DNA from 3 places in the Robertmurraya mangrovi genome. Region 3 is predicted to be linked to each of the others. Evidence: a T-box and tRNA genes for the amino acid it is inferred to sense, from the RefSeq annotation. Region 3 holds a T-box; the other regions hold tRNA genes.
The links. The T-box of region 3 lies ahead of tyrS (tyrosine--tRNA ligase). A T-box ahead of a tRNA ligase gene usually reads a tRNA of that ligase, here a tRNA-Tyr.
Positions count from the first base shown of each region.

Region 1: it has a tRNA-Tyr gene. The T-box ahead of tyrS (tyrosine--tRNA ligase) is inferred to sense a tRNA for this amino acid. The anticodon was not compared.
Region 2: it has a tRNA-Tyr gene. The T-box ahead of tyrS (tyrosine--tRNA ligase) is inferred to sense a tRNA for this amino acid. The anticodon was not compared.

Region 1 is NZ_JAXOFX010000029.1:29,282-34,867, forward strand. Features, by position in the region: gene SM124_RS23280 (dicarboxylate/amino acid:cation symporter) at 1-801, shown strand, start outside; gene SM124_RS23285 (DUF4179 domain-containing protein) at 1,020-2,036, opposite strand; gene SM124_RS23290 (sigma-70 family RNA polymerase sigma factor) at 2,033-2,554, opposite strand; gene SM124_RS23295 (universal stress protein) at 2,690-3,109, opposite strand; tRNA gene SM124_RS23300 (tRNA-Arg) at 3,277-3,350, opposite strand; tRNA gene SM124_RS23305 (tRNA-Asn) at 3,360-3,434, opposite strand; tRNA gene SM124_RS23310 (tRNA-Ile) at 3,635-3,711, opposite strand; tRNA gene SM124_RS23315 (tRNA-Gly) at 3,716-3,789, opposite strand; tRNA gene SM124_RS23320 (tRNA-Gln) at 3,811-3,885, opposite strand; tRNA gene SM124_RS23325 (tRNA-His) at 3,899-3,974, opposite strand; tRNA gene SM124_RS23330 (tRNA-Trp) at 3,987-4,060, opposite strand; tRNA gene SM124_RS23335 (tRNA-Tyr) at 4,071-4,154, opposite strand; tRNA gene SM124_RS23340 (tRNA-Asp) at 4,195-4,270, opposite strand; tRNA gene SM124_RS23345 (tRNA-Met) at 4,281-4,354, opposite strand; tRNA gene SM124_RS23350 (tRNA-Ser) at 4,535-4,627, opposite strand; tRNA gene SM124_RS23355 (tRNA-Ile) at 4,641-4,717, opposite strand; tRNA gene SM124_RS23360 (tRNA-Met) at 4,767-4,843, opposite strand; tRNA gene SM124_RS23365 (tRNA-Ala) at 4,928-5,000, opposite strand; tRNA gene SM124_RS23370 (tRNA-Pro) at 5,016-5,092, opposite strand; tRNA gene SM124_RS23375 (tRNA-Arg) at 5,125-5,201, opposite strand; tRNA gene SM124_RS23380 (tRNA-Leu) at 5,263-5,348, opposite strand; tRNA gene SM124_RS23385 (tRNA-Gly) at 5,357-5,431, opposite strand; tRNA gene SM124_RS23390 (tRNA-Leu) at 5,468-5,549, opposite strand.
Region 2 is NZ_JAXOFX010000020.1:97-5,682, forward strand. Features, by position in the region: partial or broken rRNA gene SM124_RS20390 (23S ribosomal RNA) at 1-32, shown strand, start outside; rRNA gene rrf (5S ribosomal RNA) at 152-268, shown strand; tRNA gene SM124_RS20400 (tRNA-Glu) at 307-381, shown strand; tRNA gene SM124_RS20405 (tRNA-Val) at 455-530, shown strand; tRNA gene SM124_RS20410 (tRNA-Thr) at 580-655, shown strand; tRNA gene SM124_RS20415 (tRNA-Lys) at 829-904, shown strand; tRNA gene SM124_RS20420 (tRNA-Leu) at 1,012-1,096, shown strand; tRNA gene SM124_RS20425 (tRNA-Leu) at 1,113-1,201, shown strand; tRNA gene SM124_RS20430 (tRNA-Arg) at 1,226-1,302, shown strand; tRNA gene SM124_RS20435 (tRNA-Pro) at 1,331-1,407, shown strand; tRNA gene SM124_RS20440 (tRNA-Ala) at 1,419-1,491, shown strand; tRNA gene SM124_RS20445 (tRNA-Met) at 1,633-1,706, shown strand; tRNA gene SM124_RS20450 (tRNA-Ser) at 1,725-1,817, shown strand; tRNA gene SM124_RS20455 (tRNA-Met) at 1,992-2,065, shown strand; tRNA gene SM124_RS20460 (tRNA-Asp) at 2,076-2,151, shown strand; tRNA gene SM124_RS20465 (tRNA-Phe) at 2,200-2,272, shown strand; tRNA gene SM124_RS20470 (tRNA-Tyr) at 2,289-2,372, shown strand; tRNA gene SM124_RS20475 (tRNA-His) at 2,423-2,498, shown strand; tRNA gene SM124_RS20480 (tRNA-Gln) at 2,514-2,588, shown strand; tRNA gene SM124_RS20485 (tRNA-Gly) at 2,615-2,688, shown strand; tRNA gene SM124_RS20490 (tRNA-Ile) at 2,694-2,767, shown strand; gene SM124_RS20495 (MazG nucleotide pyrophosphohydrolase domain-containing protein) at 2,882-3,259, shown strand; gene SM124_RS20500 (medium chain dehydrogenase/reductase family protein) at 3,441-4,451, shown strand; gene SM124_RS20505 (MerR family transcriptional regulator) at 4,471-4,857, shown strand; gene SM124_RS20510 (response regulator transcription factor) at 4,862-5,575, shown strand; gene SM124_RS20515 (sensor histidine kinase) at 5,556-5,586, shown strand, end outside.
Region 3 is NZ_JAXOFX010000007.1:88,160-93,745, reverse strand. Features, by position in the region: gene SM124_RS12325 (transglycosylase domain-containing protein) at 1-2,037, opposite strand, end outside; T-box leader at 2,229-2,462, shown strand; gene tyrS (tyrosine--tRNA ligase) at 2,730-3,989, shown strand; gene SM124_RS12315 (IDEAL domain-containing protein) at 4,131-4,328, opposite strand; gene rpsD (30S ribosomal protein S4) at 4,479-5,081, opposite strand; gene SM124_RS12305 (hypothetical protein) at 5,489-5,586, shown strand, end outside.

The sequences.
Region 1 (5,586 bases), on a different contig from region 3:
ATGACTGCTCTCTTATTAGCTTTTACGATTGGACTTGGACTAGCCGCATTAAAAAGTGATGCATTACAAAATGTGATGAATGATTTCCGCAGTATCATTGAAAAATTAATTAATGCTATTATCATTCCTTTATTACCTATTCATATTTTCGGTATTTTTGCTAACATGACACATGCTGGCCAAGTGGGCGATATTATGGCCGTATTTGCAAAAGTCTTTGTTATGATTGTTGCTCTTCATCTTATATATTTATTATTCCAATACAGCGCAGCAGGAGCTGTTTCAAAAAGAAACCCTTTAAAACTAATAAAAGAAATGTTACCGGCATACTTTACGGCATTAGGAACACAGTCTTCTGCTTCAACTATTCCAGTAACACTAAAACATGCGAAAAAATTAGGGGCACGTGAAAAAGTAGCAGATTTCTCGATTCCACTTCTAGCTACTATACACTTATCTGGAAGTACTATTACTCTAGTGAGTTGTGCTATAGCTGTCATGGTCCTGCAAGGTCAAACAGTTGGCTTTATGACGATTCTTCCTTTTATTTTAATGCTAGGAATTACAATGATTGCTGCACCAGGTGTACCAGGTGGCGCGGTCATGGCTGCACTCGGTTTGTTAGAAACGATGCTAGGTTTTGACTCTATGATGCTCTCTCTAATGATTGCTTTATACCTAGCACAAGATAGCTTTGGAACAGCATGTAATGTAACAGGGGACGGTGCAATCACTGTTTTAGCTGATAAAATGAGCGGAAATGATACTATTTCTAATAAATCAGCGGTAAAAGCGAGTTAATTATGCAAAAAAGAGCTTAAAATATAAGCTCTTTTTTGTTTGCATAACTGGATATCATCAATTTGATTGGGTATATCTTCGGAAAGGAGCAATATATCATCGATTTTAACCTTTTTATCATCGAATTTTTCAAAATATCGTTTTTTCGACAAATCAGGGGATAAGTCCGTACAATTGTGTAAAAGATATGAGTCGTTTTATTCCCTCTTGTCTACAAATCAGGATCCAATTTCAACCTCTACCTCTAAACCTTTAATCTTGCTCACATCTAACCTCTCATGGTTTAGCTCTGTTGGTCTTAATATAATTGATTTTGGAATTTCAGAAGATGGAGAAAAAACTAATTTATATCTTTGGCCTAGTTTATCTTTGTTGATCTTTCCAGAGCTAGAAATCATCCCTAACATTTGACCCTTATCATCAATTAACTCAAAATTAGTATAATGTAACTTATTTTGTTTTGATTCCACTATTTTCACTAGTACTTCGGTCGAACTAACAGAAAAAGTTAGTTTTTCTAAAATAACAGAAGTCCCACCATAGTTTTTTGTAGCCATTGGCATGATAGATTTACTATCCTTATCACTTTTTGTTACTGGAAAAGTAAAATGCCAATCACCATTTATATCTCCAAGTTTTTCAATCCCCATATCTAGCTGAAAATGATCTTTTAGTGACCCTTCTATATTTAAATGAAAAACACCTGCAAGTTTGTTTTCACTAATTTTTGTACTACTTCCACCTACCCCATATGTCCCTAAGGGTTTTCCGTCCATTTGAAAGTTCATTTTGGGGTTCAAAAGGCTATCTAATTTTTCCTCAGATTCTAATAAATATCCAATCGATATCATCGTCCCATCATGGAGGACCTCAGTTACAGTAACCTTAATTCCTTCATCAACTGCGCTTTCTCCTATTGTTGACACCATCCCTTTCTCACGGGCTTTATTTAAACTTTCTTCCCCTATTAATTGAAAGACTGATTCAAAGACGGGAATCTGCTTAATTGTATCCGCTAAGCTTGTTGACGTTGTACCAATACCTATGGCTACTGCAACTATAGATGCCGTTGCAATAGATGCTAATTTCTTTCTCTTGTAAAATATAGATCTACTCTTTCTTTCAGGTAAAGAATGTAATGTCTCAGTCACTCGATCTTTAACTACATCAGGAATTACAAGCTTTTTACCCTTCAAATGTTTTTTTATTTCTAGATCCAGATTTTGATTACTCATGGTAACAGCTTCTTCCCTTCATATTGAAATAATCTAGACAATTCATTCCTTGCTCGGCTCAATCTTGATTTAACTGTCCCTTCCGGAATTTCTAAAGTCTGTGCAATTTGCTTTACACTCAAATCTTCAAAATAATAAAGAATAACCAACATTCGAGTTTCTTCATTAAGGGAGTTTACGACCTCGTTCACCTCTATTTCATCGTAGGAACCTGTTTGTGTAACTGGTTCCTTCCATCCCTCTAAAGGAATCACTTTCTGTTTTGAACGTAGTATCTGATTGCATACATTAATTAAGATTCTTATTAACCAGGTCTTGAAAAATTTTGGTTCCTTTAATGATTCGATGGAGGTGTATGCCTTTAGAATCGTTTCCTGAATGGCATCCGCACAGTCTTCATCGGACTTTACTATCGATTTCGCTATTCGATACATTGTGCTCTCACTTGCTTCTATGATTCGAATAAAAGCTTCTTTATTCCCTTTACGAGCACTTGTCACATCCAATAAATCAAACAAGCTGAATACTCCCTTCTCTAACTAACTACTAATTAGATAAAAGATTTCTACATACGGTTCACTTTTTTTTAAAAATTTTTAAAAACACAAAAAAGACGACCCATTACAGTCGCCGTGTTTAGAGAAAAAGGAGCCTTATTTTACAATCATCACCGGTGCCTTTACTCTCTTTGCCACTTTATGACTCACACTTCCTAAAACCATTTCTTGAAATTTATTTAACCCTCGGCTCCCGATAACAACGAGATCAAAATGATTGGAATTAGCATAATTAACAATCGTTGGGCCCGGTTCTCCGTGTAAAATCTCTATTTTATATGTAATATTTTTTTCCTGAAGCTTCTCTTCTATGGGTGCTAATCTTTTCTTGCGTTTTTCTTCCACAACGGTTTGGTCATAATGATGAAGGATATCTTCTTTTGATCTTTGACCGTCAATAACATAGATAACAGTCATCTCTCCATTTGGGTTATCTTCTAATAAATGCAATGATTTTTCAAAACTACGAATAGAATGAGCAGAGCCATCTGCCGCAAGTAAAATTTTATTAAACATATCCTCACCCCTGTTAAATCTATTATAAAGTAATCTTCATTAAGTGAGGAAAAAAGTTTTTATAAAAGTTACCATTATACTTTGTAGAACAGATGTTGAATTTCCTCTGAACTAGACACCAAACCTCATTATATAAAAAAAACCAACTCGTTATGAGTTGGTTTTTACGCGCCTTAGAGGATTCGAACCTCTGACACACGGCTTAGAAGGCCGTTGCTCTATCCAGCTGAGCTAAAGGCGCAAATATGTATGGCTCCGCAGGTAGGACTCGAACCTACGACCGTTCGGTTAACAGCCGAATGCTCTACCACTGAGCTACTGCGGAATAGTTAGTATTAGCTTCCTGTATCTATCTTACTTTGCCGAATGTCCCCATCTCAGAAAGTAAAGCAAGAAGTGTCTCGATGGGTACAACTCGTAGCAAATTCAATGATGAATTGCTCGTTGCTCTACCACTGAGCTACTGCGGAATAGTTAATGTAAATATATTATACTCGATTAATTAGTAATTATACAACTAATTAATGGTGGGCCTAAATGGACTCGAACCATCGACCTCACGCTTATCAGGCGTGCGCTCTAACCAGCTGAGCTATAGGCCCCAATTGGAGCGGGTGATGAGAATCGAACTCACGACATCAGCTTGGAAGGCTGAGGTTTTACCATTAAACTACACCCGCAATGGATTTATAAAAATAAAATGGCTGGGCTAGCTGGATTCGAACCAACGCATGTCGCAGTCAAAGTGCGATGCCTTACCGCTTGGCTATAGCCCAAAAAAATGATAAATGGGGCGACTGATGGGAATCGAACCCACGAATGTCGGAACCACAATCCGATGCGTTAACCACTTCGCCACAATCGCCATAGTTTTCCTTGGCAGGGGTAGTAGGAATCGAACCCACACCAAAGGTTTTGGAGACCTTCGTTCTACCTTTAAACTATACCCCTAAATTAAAAATGGTGGAGGGGGACGGATTCGAACCGCCGAACCCTAAGGAGCGGATTTACAGTCCGCCGCGTTTAGCCACTTCGCTACCCCTCCGAGTTATCCATTAGGGTAAATAATATATATATGATTATAATGGCGGTCCCGACGGGAATCGAACCCGCGATCTCCTGCGTGACAGGCAGGCATGTTAACCGCTACACCACGGGACCAGATGGATGATTGCGGGGACAGGATTTGAACCTGCGACCTTCGGGTTATGAGCCCGACGAGCTACCGGACTGCTCCACCCCGCGATAATAATATTTATATCATATTGCACATGCTCTTTATTAAGCATTACCTATTCCGATAAACCGCCCCGATTTCGGAAAGAATCTCAAGAAGTGGCTCAATCAGTGCGCTGTAGAGTATTCGAAGAAGCATATTCGACCGTGCTCCACCCCGCGATAATAATAACCTATTCTTTTAGAAAATGGAGGAGGTAGAGGGATTCGAACCCCCGCGCGGTTTGACCCGCCTGTCGGTTTTCAAGACCGATCCCTTCAGCCGGACTTGGGTATACCTCCGATGTTAAACAAATGGTGGACCTTGTAGGACTCGAACCTACGACCGGACGGTTATGAGCCGTCTGCTCTAACCAGCTGAGCTAAAGGTCCTTTCTAAGAGATCTTAACTCAATGCTACTTACACCATTTAAAGATTAATTGGTAGCGGCGGAGGGAGTCGAACCCACGACCTCACGGGTATGAACCGTACGCTCTAGCCAGCTGAGCTACACCGCCAAAATTTTAAGTGTGATTCATTCTACTACGAAATGAGTTGAATGGAGATTCTTTTCACCACTACGTTACGAAAAAAAATCTAAGTGGAGCCTAGCGGGATCGAACCGCTGACCTCCTGCGTGCAAGGCAGGCGCTCTCCCAGCTGAGCTAAGGCCCCATATTAATATAATCATGGTCGGGAAGACAGGATTCGAACCTGCGACCCCTTGGTCCCAAACCAAGTGCTCTACCAAGCTGAGCTACTCCCCGTTTGTATCAAGTTGCAACTGCTTGATAATTAATGGCGCGCCCGAAAGGAGTCGAACCCATAACCTTCTGATCCGTAGTCAGACGCTCTATCCAATTGAGCTACGGGCGCTTATTAATCTTTTATCTTATAGTTTGTTGGAAACTTCTTTTGCTTTTGCAAAAAAGTTAAGTGCCGAGGACCGGAATCGAACCGGTACGGTAGTCACCTACCGCAGGATTTTAAGTCCTGTGCGTCTGCCAGTTCCGCCACCCCGGCATATCTTCTGGAGCGGAAGACGGGATTCGAACCCGCGACCCCCACCTTGGCAAGGTGGTGTTCTACCACTGAACTACTTCCGCAATATATATCTTCCATAATACTTTTATAAATATAAATGCGGGTGAAGGGAGTCGAACCCCCACGCCTTGCGGCGCTAGATCCTAAGTCTAGTGCGTCTGCCAATTCCGCCACACCCGCAATATAATTAAAGAAAAGCTTTTTTACTTAAGAAAAG
Region 2 (5,586 bases), on a different contig from region 3:
GACTGATACTAATCGATCGAGGACTTAACCATAACTTTAATGATGATTGTCAGTTATCTAGTTTTGAAGGAATAATGTTTTTTCACGGTAGTGAAAAGAACTTTCCTTTATGTTTTTTCACGAGAGTGATAAAAATTTTCCTTAATATTAGTCTGGTGGCGATGGCGAGAAGGTCACACCCGTTCCCATACCGAACACGGAAGTTAAGCTTCTCAGCGCCGATGGTAGTTAGGGGCTGTCCCCTTGTGAGAGTAGGACGTCGCCAGGCATACCCCATTTGGGGTTTTTATTATGTCATTTTTAAATGGCCCATTGGTCAAGCGGTTAAGACACCGCCCTTTCACGGCGGTAACACGGGTTCGAATCCCGTATGGGTCACCAAGATTTTTTTCGTAACGTAGTGGAGAAAAAAGAATCTTCCTTAAAACGTAGAAAAATAGAAACATTTATATATGGAGGATTAGCTCAGCTGGGAGAGCACCTGCCTTACAAGCAGGGGGTCGGCGGTTCGATCCCGTCATCCTCCACCAAGAATTTTTTACGGAACGTAGTGGAGTAAAAAGATTCTTCCTTAATGTTGCCGGTGTAGCTCAGTTGGTAGAGCAACTGACTTGTAATCAGTAGGTCGTGGGTTCGACTCCTATCGCCGGCACCATTTTTTTATTATTTCGAGCCATTAGCTCAGTCGGTAGAGCAACGAGCAAAGCTACTTGAATTGCTTCGAGTTGTACCCATCGAGCTGCTTCTTGCTTAATCCTCCTGAGATGGGGACATCGTAGATGCTTAACTTCAGAGAAGGATTAGAAAATATAGGCTAAATTATATTGAGAGCCATTAGCTCAGTTGGTAGAGCATCTGACTTTTAATCAGAGGGTCGGAGGTTCGAGTCCTCCATGGCTCACCAAATCTTTTTGCGTAAGCAAAAGAGATTTCCTTATTATGTTTTCGCGCTAGCAAAAAGAAGTTTCCTTTAAATTTGCGATAGCAAAAGAGATTTAATTTAATTACATTGCGGGTGTGGCGGAATTGGCAGACGCACTAGACTTAGGATCTAGCGCCGCAAGGCGTGGGGGTTCGACTCCCTTCACCCGCACCATGCTTATTCAATTAATGCCGGGGTGGCGGAACTGGCAGACGCACAGGACTTAAAATCCTGCGGTAGGTGACTACCGTACCGGTTCGATTCCGGTCCTCGGCACCAAGTTTTTAATTACATGTTTCATATGCGCCCGTAGCTCAATTGGATAGAGCGTCTGACTACGGATCAGAAGGTTATGGGTTCGACTCCTTTCGGGCGCGCCATTATTATCAAGCAGTTACAACTAGATATCGGGGAGTAGCTCAGCTTGGTAGAGCACTTGGTTTGGGACCAAGGGGTCGCAGGTTCGAATCCTGTCTTCCCGACCATTATTTTTTATGGGGCCTTAGCTCAGCTGGGAGAGCGCCTGCCTTGCACGCAGGAGGTCAGCGGTTCGATCCCGCTAGGCTCCACTTGAATTTTTCACGAAACGAAGTGTAGTGGAAAGAATTTTCCTTTTATTTTTTCCGTAACGTAGTGGAGTGAAAAAGAATCATCATTAAGTTACTCACGGTATCAAGTGTATTGAAAAAATACTACTTATATACTATTTTGGCGGTGTAGCTCAGCTGGCTAGAGCGTACGGTTCATACCCGTGAGGTCGTGGGTTCGACTCCCTCCGCCGCTACTATATTAATACACATTTGGAGGTATACCCAAGTCCGGCTGAAGGGATCGGTCTTGAAAACCGACAGGCGGGTCAAACCGCGCGGGGGTTCGAATCCCTCTACCTCCTCCATTTATTTTAAATATTATTATCGCGGGGTGGAGCACGACCGAATATGCTTCTTCGATTACTCTACAGCGCACTGATTGAGCCACCTCTTGAATTTGCTTTCTGAAATCAGGGCGGTTTTCAAAATAGATATGCTCATATAAATGAGCATAGATAAATTTTTATATATACTATTATCGCGGGGTAGAGCAGTCTGGTAGCTCGTCGGGCTCATAACCCGAAGGTCGCAGGTTCAAATCCTGTCCCCGCAATAATCCATCTGGTCCCGTGGTGTAGCGGTTAACATGCCTGCCTGTCACGCAGGAGATCGCGGGTTCGATTCCCGTCGGGACCGCCATCTTTATACAGCTAGTAATATACTGCTGTTAATATAGATTATTTTTGTGGCTCAGTAGCTCAGTTGGTAGAGCAAAGGACTGAAAATCCTTGTGTCGGCGGTTCGATTCCGTCCTGAGCCACCTTTTATTTTTATACGGAGGGGTAGCGAAGTGGCTAAACGCGGCGGACTGTAAATCCGCTCCTTAGGGTTCGGCGGTTCGAATCCGTCCCCCTCCACCAAAGCTTTTTACGAAACAAAGTGTAGTAAAATAGCTTAATAAGTTTTTATGGCGGTTGTGGCGAAGTGGTTAACGCATCGGATTGTGGTTCCGACATTCGTGGGTTCGATTCCCATCAGTCGCCCCATATTTCTTTTTTTATTGGGCTATAGCCAAGCGGTAAGGCATCGCACTTTGACTGCGACATGCGTTGGTTCGAATCCAGCTAGCCCAGCCATTTTATTTTACTTTTATAAATCCATTGCGGGTGTAGTTTAATGGTAAAACCTCAGCCTTCCAAGCTGATGTCGTGAGTTCGATTCTCATCACCCGCTCCAAATTGGGGCCTATAGCTCAGCTGGTTAGAGCGCACGCCTGATAAGCGTGAGGTCGATGGTTCGAGTCCATTTAGGCCCATCATAATACATAAATTTAGAACTAATCCTTTTGGGTTAGTTTTTTTTATGCAATTAATAGGCTTTTGGAGTAATCTAGTTTATATAAGTAAAAAATAATTTCCAGAGGTGTACAATGAAAGAAATGCAAGAGTTCTTAAAGAGTTATCACAAAGAAATGAATTGGGAAATAGATAGAGATGGTTATGAGAGTGCGCGTGCTTCTCTTTTAAATAACTACATGTTGTTGACAACAGAAGTTTCCGAAGTTGCAGAAGAACTTAGAAAGCTCTTCAATTTAACAAATAACAATATAAAACAAGGCATTGATGCAGAAGAATCATTTAGCCAAGCCAAAGAGACTGTTAGAGAGGATTTGGGTAAAGAATTTGCTGATTGCCTTGCATACATAATTAAGATTGCTAACTACTTTGAAATTGATCTAGAAGAAAGCTTTTATGAGAAAATGGAAGAAGTTAAAAATAGAAAAAATAAAGATATAAGATTGAAATAGGTTTAATGGATATTAGAGCACAGTTACTATCGAGCAGCTGTGCTTTTACCTTTGTACCTAGAGTATATTAAGTAAGATATTAAACGTATATATTCAGATATTACATTTTATTTACCCCTCCCACTTGACTTAGAGTTCACTCTAACCCTTACAATTCATGCAACTAACCAAAAAAGGAGAAATGCATGTGTTGTATTCAAAAGTAATAGTCACGAAATACGGAGGGCCAGAAGTATTGGAAATGGTAGAGGGATCACTGCGACCGCCATCAACAGGAGAGATACTACTCAAAGTTCAGAGTGCAGGTGTTGCCCTTGCCGACATTATGAGGAGGGAAGGAGTATATCCCATGTCACCACAACCTCCATTTACACCTGGATACGATGTTGTTGGAATGATAGATATGATTGGTGAAGATGTGACAGGTTTTAATTTGGGTGAAAGGGTGGGTGTCTTTTTTCAAGAAGGGGTTGGAGGTTATGCGGAATACGTATATGCAAATCCAATTCAACTAATTAAGATTCCAGACTCTATCAAGTCCAGCCATGCTAATGCTGTCCTCTTAAATTATGTTACAGCCTATCAAATGCTAAGGCGCATTGCTAAAGTAACGGAGGGAGAAACGATCCTGATTCATGGCGCAAGTGGTGGGGTGGGAACGGCACTTTTAGAGCTCGGAAAGTTATTTAACTTAAATATGTTTGGAACCGCCTCAAAAGCCAATCATTCCATCGTTTCCAAGTATGGCGCCTATCCAATTGACTATAAAAGTGAAGATTTCGTGGAGGTTTTAAGACACTGTGCACCGAATGGTATAGATGTAGTATTTGATCCAATTGGAGAAGAGAACTGGTCACGCTCCATTGAAACGTTAAGCCAAACTGGCCGTTTTATAGGCTATGGCTTTACTTCGGCGATAAAAGAAGGACCTTTTGATAACTGGCTAAAAGAATGGAAAGTTTTCCAAGAACGAGTTCAAAAAGACAAAGGTAATCCTATCTATTTTTATAGCGTTACAAATCTCAAAAAAGAAAAGCCAATATGGTATAAGGAAGACTGTCAATTACTCATGAGTTTATTAGAAAAAGGAAAAATCAAGCCTCATATAGCACATGAAATTCCTTTTAAGGATGTCAGGCTTTCTCATGAAATGATTCAAAAGTCTGTTGGTAAAATCATTCTTATTTTCTGAGAAAAGGAGATTAATCTGTATGTACTCAATTAGTGAAATCTCCAATCTTACAGGGATTTCAGCTTTTACTCTACGATACTATGAGAAGATAGGAGTTCTTCCAAATCCCAATCGAAAAAATGGAATTCGTGAATATAGTGAACAAGACCTTGAATTTATTCTATTTATCAACGGCTTGAAGAAAACGGGAATGAAGCTTGAAGATATTGCAAAGTTTTCAGAAGATGGTTGCCTAAAGTCACAAACGGAGGAGACCATCATTAGTGATACACTATCGAAGCGAATTGATATTTTAACAGAACACTTAGAAAGTCTTGAGCAGCAACTATCAGATATTCTTGCCGTAAAAAAAGTAGCTGAAGATAAAAAAGCTTTTTACTCAAGTATGTTACATAACAAGAGGTAAAGATATGAACAAAATCATGATTGTAGAGGACGATACAAAGCTAGCGGAGTTACTGAAATTGTATATTCAAAAATACGGCTATGAGGTTATAGCTGTAACTGATTTTGATCGAGTATTCGATATCTTCCAAGCTTACCAGCCTAATTTAGTTTTGTTAGATGTGAATCTACCGAAGTTTGACGGGTTTTATTGGTGTAGACAGATTCGTGCGGCCTCAACTTGTCCCATCATTTTTATTTCCGCTCGCTCAGGTGAAATGGATCAAGTAATGGCATTAGAATATGGTGCGGACGACTACATAACAAAACCATTCCATCATGAAATCGTTATTGCAAAAATAAAAAGTCAGCTTCGAAGGGCTTTCGGGGAATATGCCCCTAAATTAGAGGAACGAGTAATTAGTCATCACGACCTGATCTTGTACCCTGAAAGGTTAGAGTTAACAAAGGGAAGCAAAACGACACTACTAACAAAAAAAGAAGCAACTATACTAGAAGTTTTAATGAAGCGCTATCCTAAAGTAGTAAGCAGAGAATTACTCCTAGAAAAATTGTGGGACGATCAGTCTTTTGTAGATGAGAATACATTAAATGTGAATATGACTCGGGTGCGGAAAAAGCTACAGGAAATCGGGATAAATGACGGCATAGAGACGATCCGCGGAGCAGGATATAAACTGGTGTGGGAAAATAGCAAATATGAAACTATTCATTCGTGACCACTTGCCAT
Region 3 (5,586 bases):
TTGAAGAGGCTTTGGAGTATCGTACCCCATCCAAACACCAAACGAAACATTTGGGTTTGTAGCAACAAACCAGGCATCCTTATAATCCTGTCCTGTTCCTGTTTTGCCGGCCCAATCAGAACTGAATTTTAATCGACTATTAAGTGCTGTAGCTGTACCACTTCTAATAACATCACGCATCATATCGATAGCTAAGTAGGATGTTTGAGGACTAAATACATCCACAGGCTCTACCTCGTGTTGGTAAATGACTTTACCGCTTTTATCTACAATCTTCTCAATCATATAGGCATCAATAAATTTTCCACTATTGGCGAAAGTACCGAATGCATTTACGTTCTCTTCAACTGAGACCCCGTTGGTTAAACCACCTAGAGCTGTTGAACGGTTTGTATAGTCATCATCAGCTAGAGAAGAGAATCCCATCTTAGAAAGGTATTCGGCTGGACGTTTATCAAGAATATCAACATATGCTTTAACAGCAGGTACGTTGTAAGATCTCTTTAGCGCATTTCTTGCAGATGTTAACCCGCTATATCCACCACCGTAGTTTTTCGGCCAAGGTTCACTGCTAGCCGGATTAAGCTTTAACGCAACATCAGGTAAAATGGATCCTGGTGATAGTGTACCTAACTCGATTGCAGGAGCATAGACAAGAAGAGGTTTCATGGTCGATCCGTTTGGACGTTTTGCGTTAGTTGCATGGTTTGTTTGTTCACGACTGTGATCACGTCCACCGACAAAGCTGATGATTTTTCCTGTTTTATTTTCGATTAAGACAGCACCTAATTCTACAGGTTTGCTAACCGTTACATCTTCACCTGTTTCAGGGTCCTCTTCTACCTCTGAAATGTCGCTTCCGTAAAACTGAAATTCATCTTTTACTTTATTCATAGCATTGTAAATCTTTTTATCAATTGTTGTATGGATGGAATAACCATTTTGGCGAAGGTTTCTGTCTGCGAGTGTTTCGTATTCCTCTAGCAAAGACTTATCCTTCTTTAAATCCTCCAATGTATAACCATCTTTTTCTGCTAGGATTCTAGACAGTATTTCAATAGAACGTTGCTCAATCTCAGCCGTTAGCCATGGATATTGCTCCTGTGGACTTGGACGGTAAGGGATAAAGTCCTTTGTAATATCATAGGCTAATGCTTTATTATACTGCTTTTCTGAGATTGAACCATTATCATACATTCTTTTTAGAACGGTTTTCATTCTAGTTAATCCAGGTTCAAGATTTTCCTTCAATTGTCCTTTATTCGTAAAAGGTGTGTACCCAAATGGACTTTGAGGAAGACCAGCAATAAAGGCGGCTTGCGGCAGGGATAACTCACTCGCTTTTACGCCAAATAGACCTTTTGATGCTGCTTGTACCCCAGCAATATTTCTTCCTGAAGAGTTCCTACCAAACGTAGAAACGTTCAAATATGCTTCTAAGATTTCTTTTTTGTCAAAGAACTTTTCAAGCCTTAAAGCAAGTAAAATTTCCTTTGCTTTTCTTTCAAATGAGATTTCATTTGTTAAGATCTGATTTTTGATTAACTGCTGTGTTAATGTACTTCCACCTGACTGGACTGAAGAGTTAGTTACTTCTTGAAAAAGTGCACGCATAATAGCTTTTGGCACAACACCATCATGCTCGTAGAAGTATTCATCTTCTGTAGCAATTACTGCTTTAACTAAGTGATCTGAAACATGGTCGAGTGTAATTTCTTCTCTTTCTAAGTCCGTTCTCAGTTTACCCAGATAGACTTTATCTGCAAAATAAAGATTCGATGTCTCTTCATAGTTGTATATATCTTTCTTCATGCTGTCATAGGATCTTATAGGCTCTTTCTTAACTAAAGAGGCGAAATAACCTGCGCCTACTCCTCCTGCGAATGCTCCACCAAGAACTATGATAATAAGAAATAATAGCGTTAAGTTCCAGAAAACTTGATAGGTTATACTAGCTCCCTTAACCGTTTTTTTATGTGTTAATAGGTTTAGTACAGACCTAAATTTATTTTTTTCTTGTTGGTTCTCGTCTTTCATCGACATCAATCCCCCTAAAATCACATACATTATAGCATAAACAAGGGCATTAGAATGAAAAGCAATGACAATTTCTAAAAATTCCTTTTTAATTTGCCTAAAAATAACAGAATTAATGATAAGACAGATTGACAAAGCTACAGGATGTATGTTAAAAATTTGTTAAGCTAAAATCTATAACTTAATAACTTGAATTTGCATTGACGAGAATCAGTAGTGTTTCTATCCCTGTTTCAGAAAGCTGGCGGTTGTTGCGAGCCAGTACAAATAGAAAGATGAATTACCTCTCTGAGCATTTACTGTGAACCTTTTTCAAGCATTAGCAGTAAACGGTTTATCCGTTATCTAATTAAAGTGGAATTCATAAAATTTATTGAATGTTAATGAATTCAAGTTGGGTGGTACCGCGATCTTTCGTCCCTTCGAATATAAATTCGAAGGGACTTTTTGTTTTCCGGGTGATTTTAAAGGCTGTTTTGGTAATGATTGTTGTTATTTGTAAAAATCCAAAAGCCGATTTTTACCCCTTGCTAGTTAAAGAGTGCTACCAAATTTAGATGGTAAGGCTTTTTCTAAAACTGATAACCTTATCTGCCCATTAAAGCATGTATACTTTATAGGTAAATTTATATGTGAGAAGCAACAAGTTTTTAGAAAAGAGCCATTTTAAAAGAATATTAGGAGGTATTAACATGAACTTACTTGAGGATTTGCAGTGGCGTGGAATTATATACCAACAAACAGATGAAGTAGGTACGAAAGAAATTCTAGAAAAAGAAAAGATTTCACTATACTGTGGAATTGATCCTACAGCAGATAGTATGCATATAGGGCATCTACTTCCCTTCTTAACGTTAAGAAGATTTCAACAAGCAGGGCATCGTCCTATCGTTTTAGTAGGAGGAGCTACTGGACTCATTGGAGATCCAAGCGGGAAAAGTGAAGAGAGAAACCTTCAAACTCTTGAGGCTGTTCAGCACAATGTGGACAGTATAAAGGTGCAGTTACAAAATATTTTTGATTTTAGTGGAGAAAATGGTGCAATTATGGTTAATAACTATGATTGGGCTGGTTCAATGGATATCGTTACGTTCTTACGTGATTTCGGGAAACATGTAGGAGTAAACTACATGTTAGCAAAAGATACCATCTCTTCACGTTTAGATACAGGAATTTCTTTTACTGAGTTTACTTACACGATTTTACAAGCAATGGATTTCGTTCATTTGTTTGAAAAGCATAATTGTAGAATGCAAATTGGTGGTAGTGATCAGTGGGGGAATATCACAACTGGTCTTGAGTTAATTAGAAAAATGATGCCTGAAGGTTCTAAAGCATTTGGAGTAACCATTCCTTTAGTAACAAAGGCTGATGGAACTAAGTTTGGTAAGACCGAGAGTGGTGCTATCTGGTTAGATGCTGAAAAAACTTCTCCTTACGAGTTCTACCAGTTCTGGATTAACACTGCTGATGCAGATGTAATTAAATACTTAAAATTCTTTACCTTCTTATCAAAAGAGGAAATTGAAGCACTAGAAGTAGCCGTACAAGAAGAGCCACATTTACGTAAAGCGCAAAAAGCGTTAGCAGAAGAAATGACACGTTTAATTCATGGTCAAGAATCATTAGACCAAGCAATTAAAATTTCAGCAGCATTGTTCAGTGGAGATGTAAAGAATTTAACTGGAACTGAAATTCAGCAGGGTTTTAAAGATGTACCTTCCTTTGAACTTTCAACTGGGGAAGAAATGAACATTGTTGACTTACTAGTTACAGCAAAGATATCTCCATCGAAACGACAAGCACGTGAGGACGTATCTAACGGAGCTATTTCTGTAAACGGAGAAAAAGTGACTGAATTAGAATATGTTGTAGGTGAGCAAGACCGTATCGATGGAAAATTTACCATTGTTCGTCGTGGTAAGAAGAAGTATTTCTTAATAAAATACTAATCTAGATTGAAATACAAAGAGTGGATAGCGTGATGCTGTTCACTTTTTTCGTACTCTAAATTAAATACAAAAAAGAAGCCAAAGAGTGGCTTCCTGTGTTATGAAATATGATTATTAATTTCTTTATAATAAGGAAGTGAGTTAAGAAAGTTCCTTAAGTATGTTCGTTAATCGAATAAATTCATCTTTATTTCTCTCTTGTAAAGCACGGTCGATATCCTCTTGGATTCTCTCTTTTTGGAAGTCGCGGAGTGCCTTTTCTAGCACCATTTCTGCAAATAGAGAGTGCATGATGTTTACTTCTGATCGTTGTGGAGAATTTAGCAATTTCTTTTCCATCGGAAATCAACTCCTTGAGCTTTTTTTAATTATATAATAAATATTCAGATAATTCAAATATTATTTCGAAAAAGTTGAATTCTTTTGGAAAAGGCGGGTTTTTAGCAAAAGAAAAAAACCTGCCGATAAAATCGACAGGTTTTGAAAAAATTAACGAGAGTAGAACTCAACGATTAGAGCTTCGTTAATTTCAGCTGGAAGTTCTGAACGTTCTGGCATACGCGTGAAAGTACCTTCTAATTTATCAGCATCAAAAGTTAAGAAATCAGGTACGAAGTTGTTAACTTCAACTGCTTCTTTAACGATATCAAGGTTGCGTGATTTTTCACGAAGGCTTACTGTTTGACCAGGAGCTAAACGGTAAGATGGAATATCAACACGTGAACCGTCTACCATAATGTGACCATGGTTTACAAGCTGACGAGCTTGACGACGAGTACGAGCTAATCCTAAACGGTAAACAACGTTATCTAAACGAGACTCTAAAAGAATCATGAAGTTTTCACCGTGTTTACCAGCTAATTTACCAGCTCTATCGAATAGGTTACGGAATTGACGCTCAGTTACGCCATACATGTGACGAAGCTTTTGCTTCTCTTGTAATTGTAAACCGTATTCAGATAATTTTTTACGTTGGTTTGGACCATGTTGTCCAGGAGCGTAAGGACGCTTTTCTAATTCTTTACCAGTACCGCTTAGAGAAATTCCAAGACGGCGAGATAGTTTCCAGCTTGGACCAGTATAACGAGCCATGAATGACTCCTCCTCTTTGTTTTTATTTTGGTAAAATAAAAACAGTTGCGCCACGATTTAAAGACCATTTTGTTTTCATGTACCTTCGCCCTAGCAGCAGCGGGTTACACAGTACCCCTTCATAGAGTTCGTTGACTCTAGTGAGGAACAAAATGAGATCAATAAGGTGTTCACATAGGCTGCAATATTTTACACAAAGAACAGTATATCCTTTATCATATAGTTGTGTCAAGGGGATATATTTAATTCTCTTGATACTTCACTAATTAGAAAAATAAGTATGGAGGCTAATCTATGATGGCCTTCTCTCGAAAAGTATTGCCGATTCTATCTATATTACCTAGGTTATTAATGCTATAATAGATGTGCTTACTAAAATGAAATAATTTAGGACGAGTGAACTGCTTATGGAATCAAAAAAAGAAAAGCGTATTCGCTTTTTTTTAGTGCTATTTTTTATTAGTTTAACAGGTATCGGTTTTTTCTATAAATATAATGGTTTCAA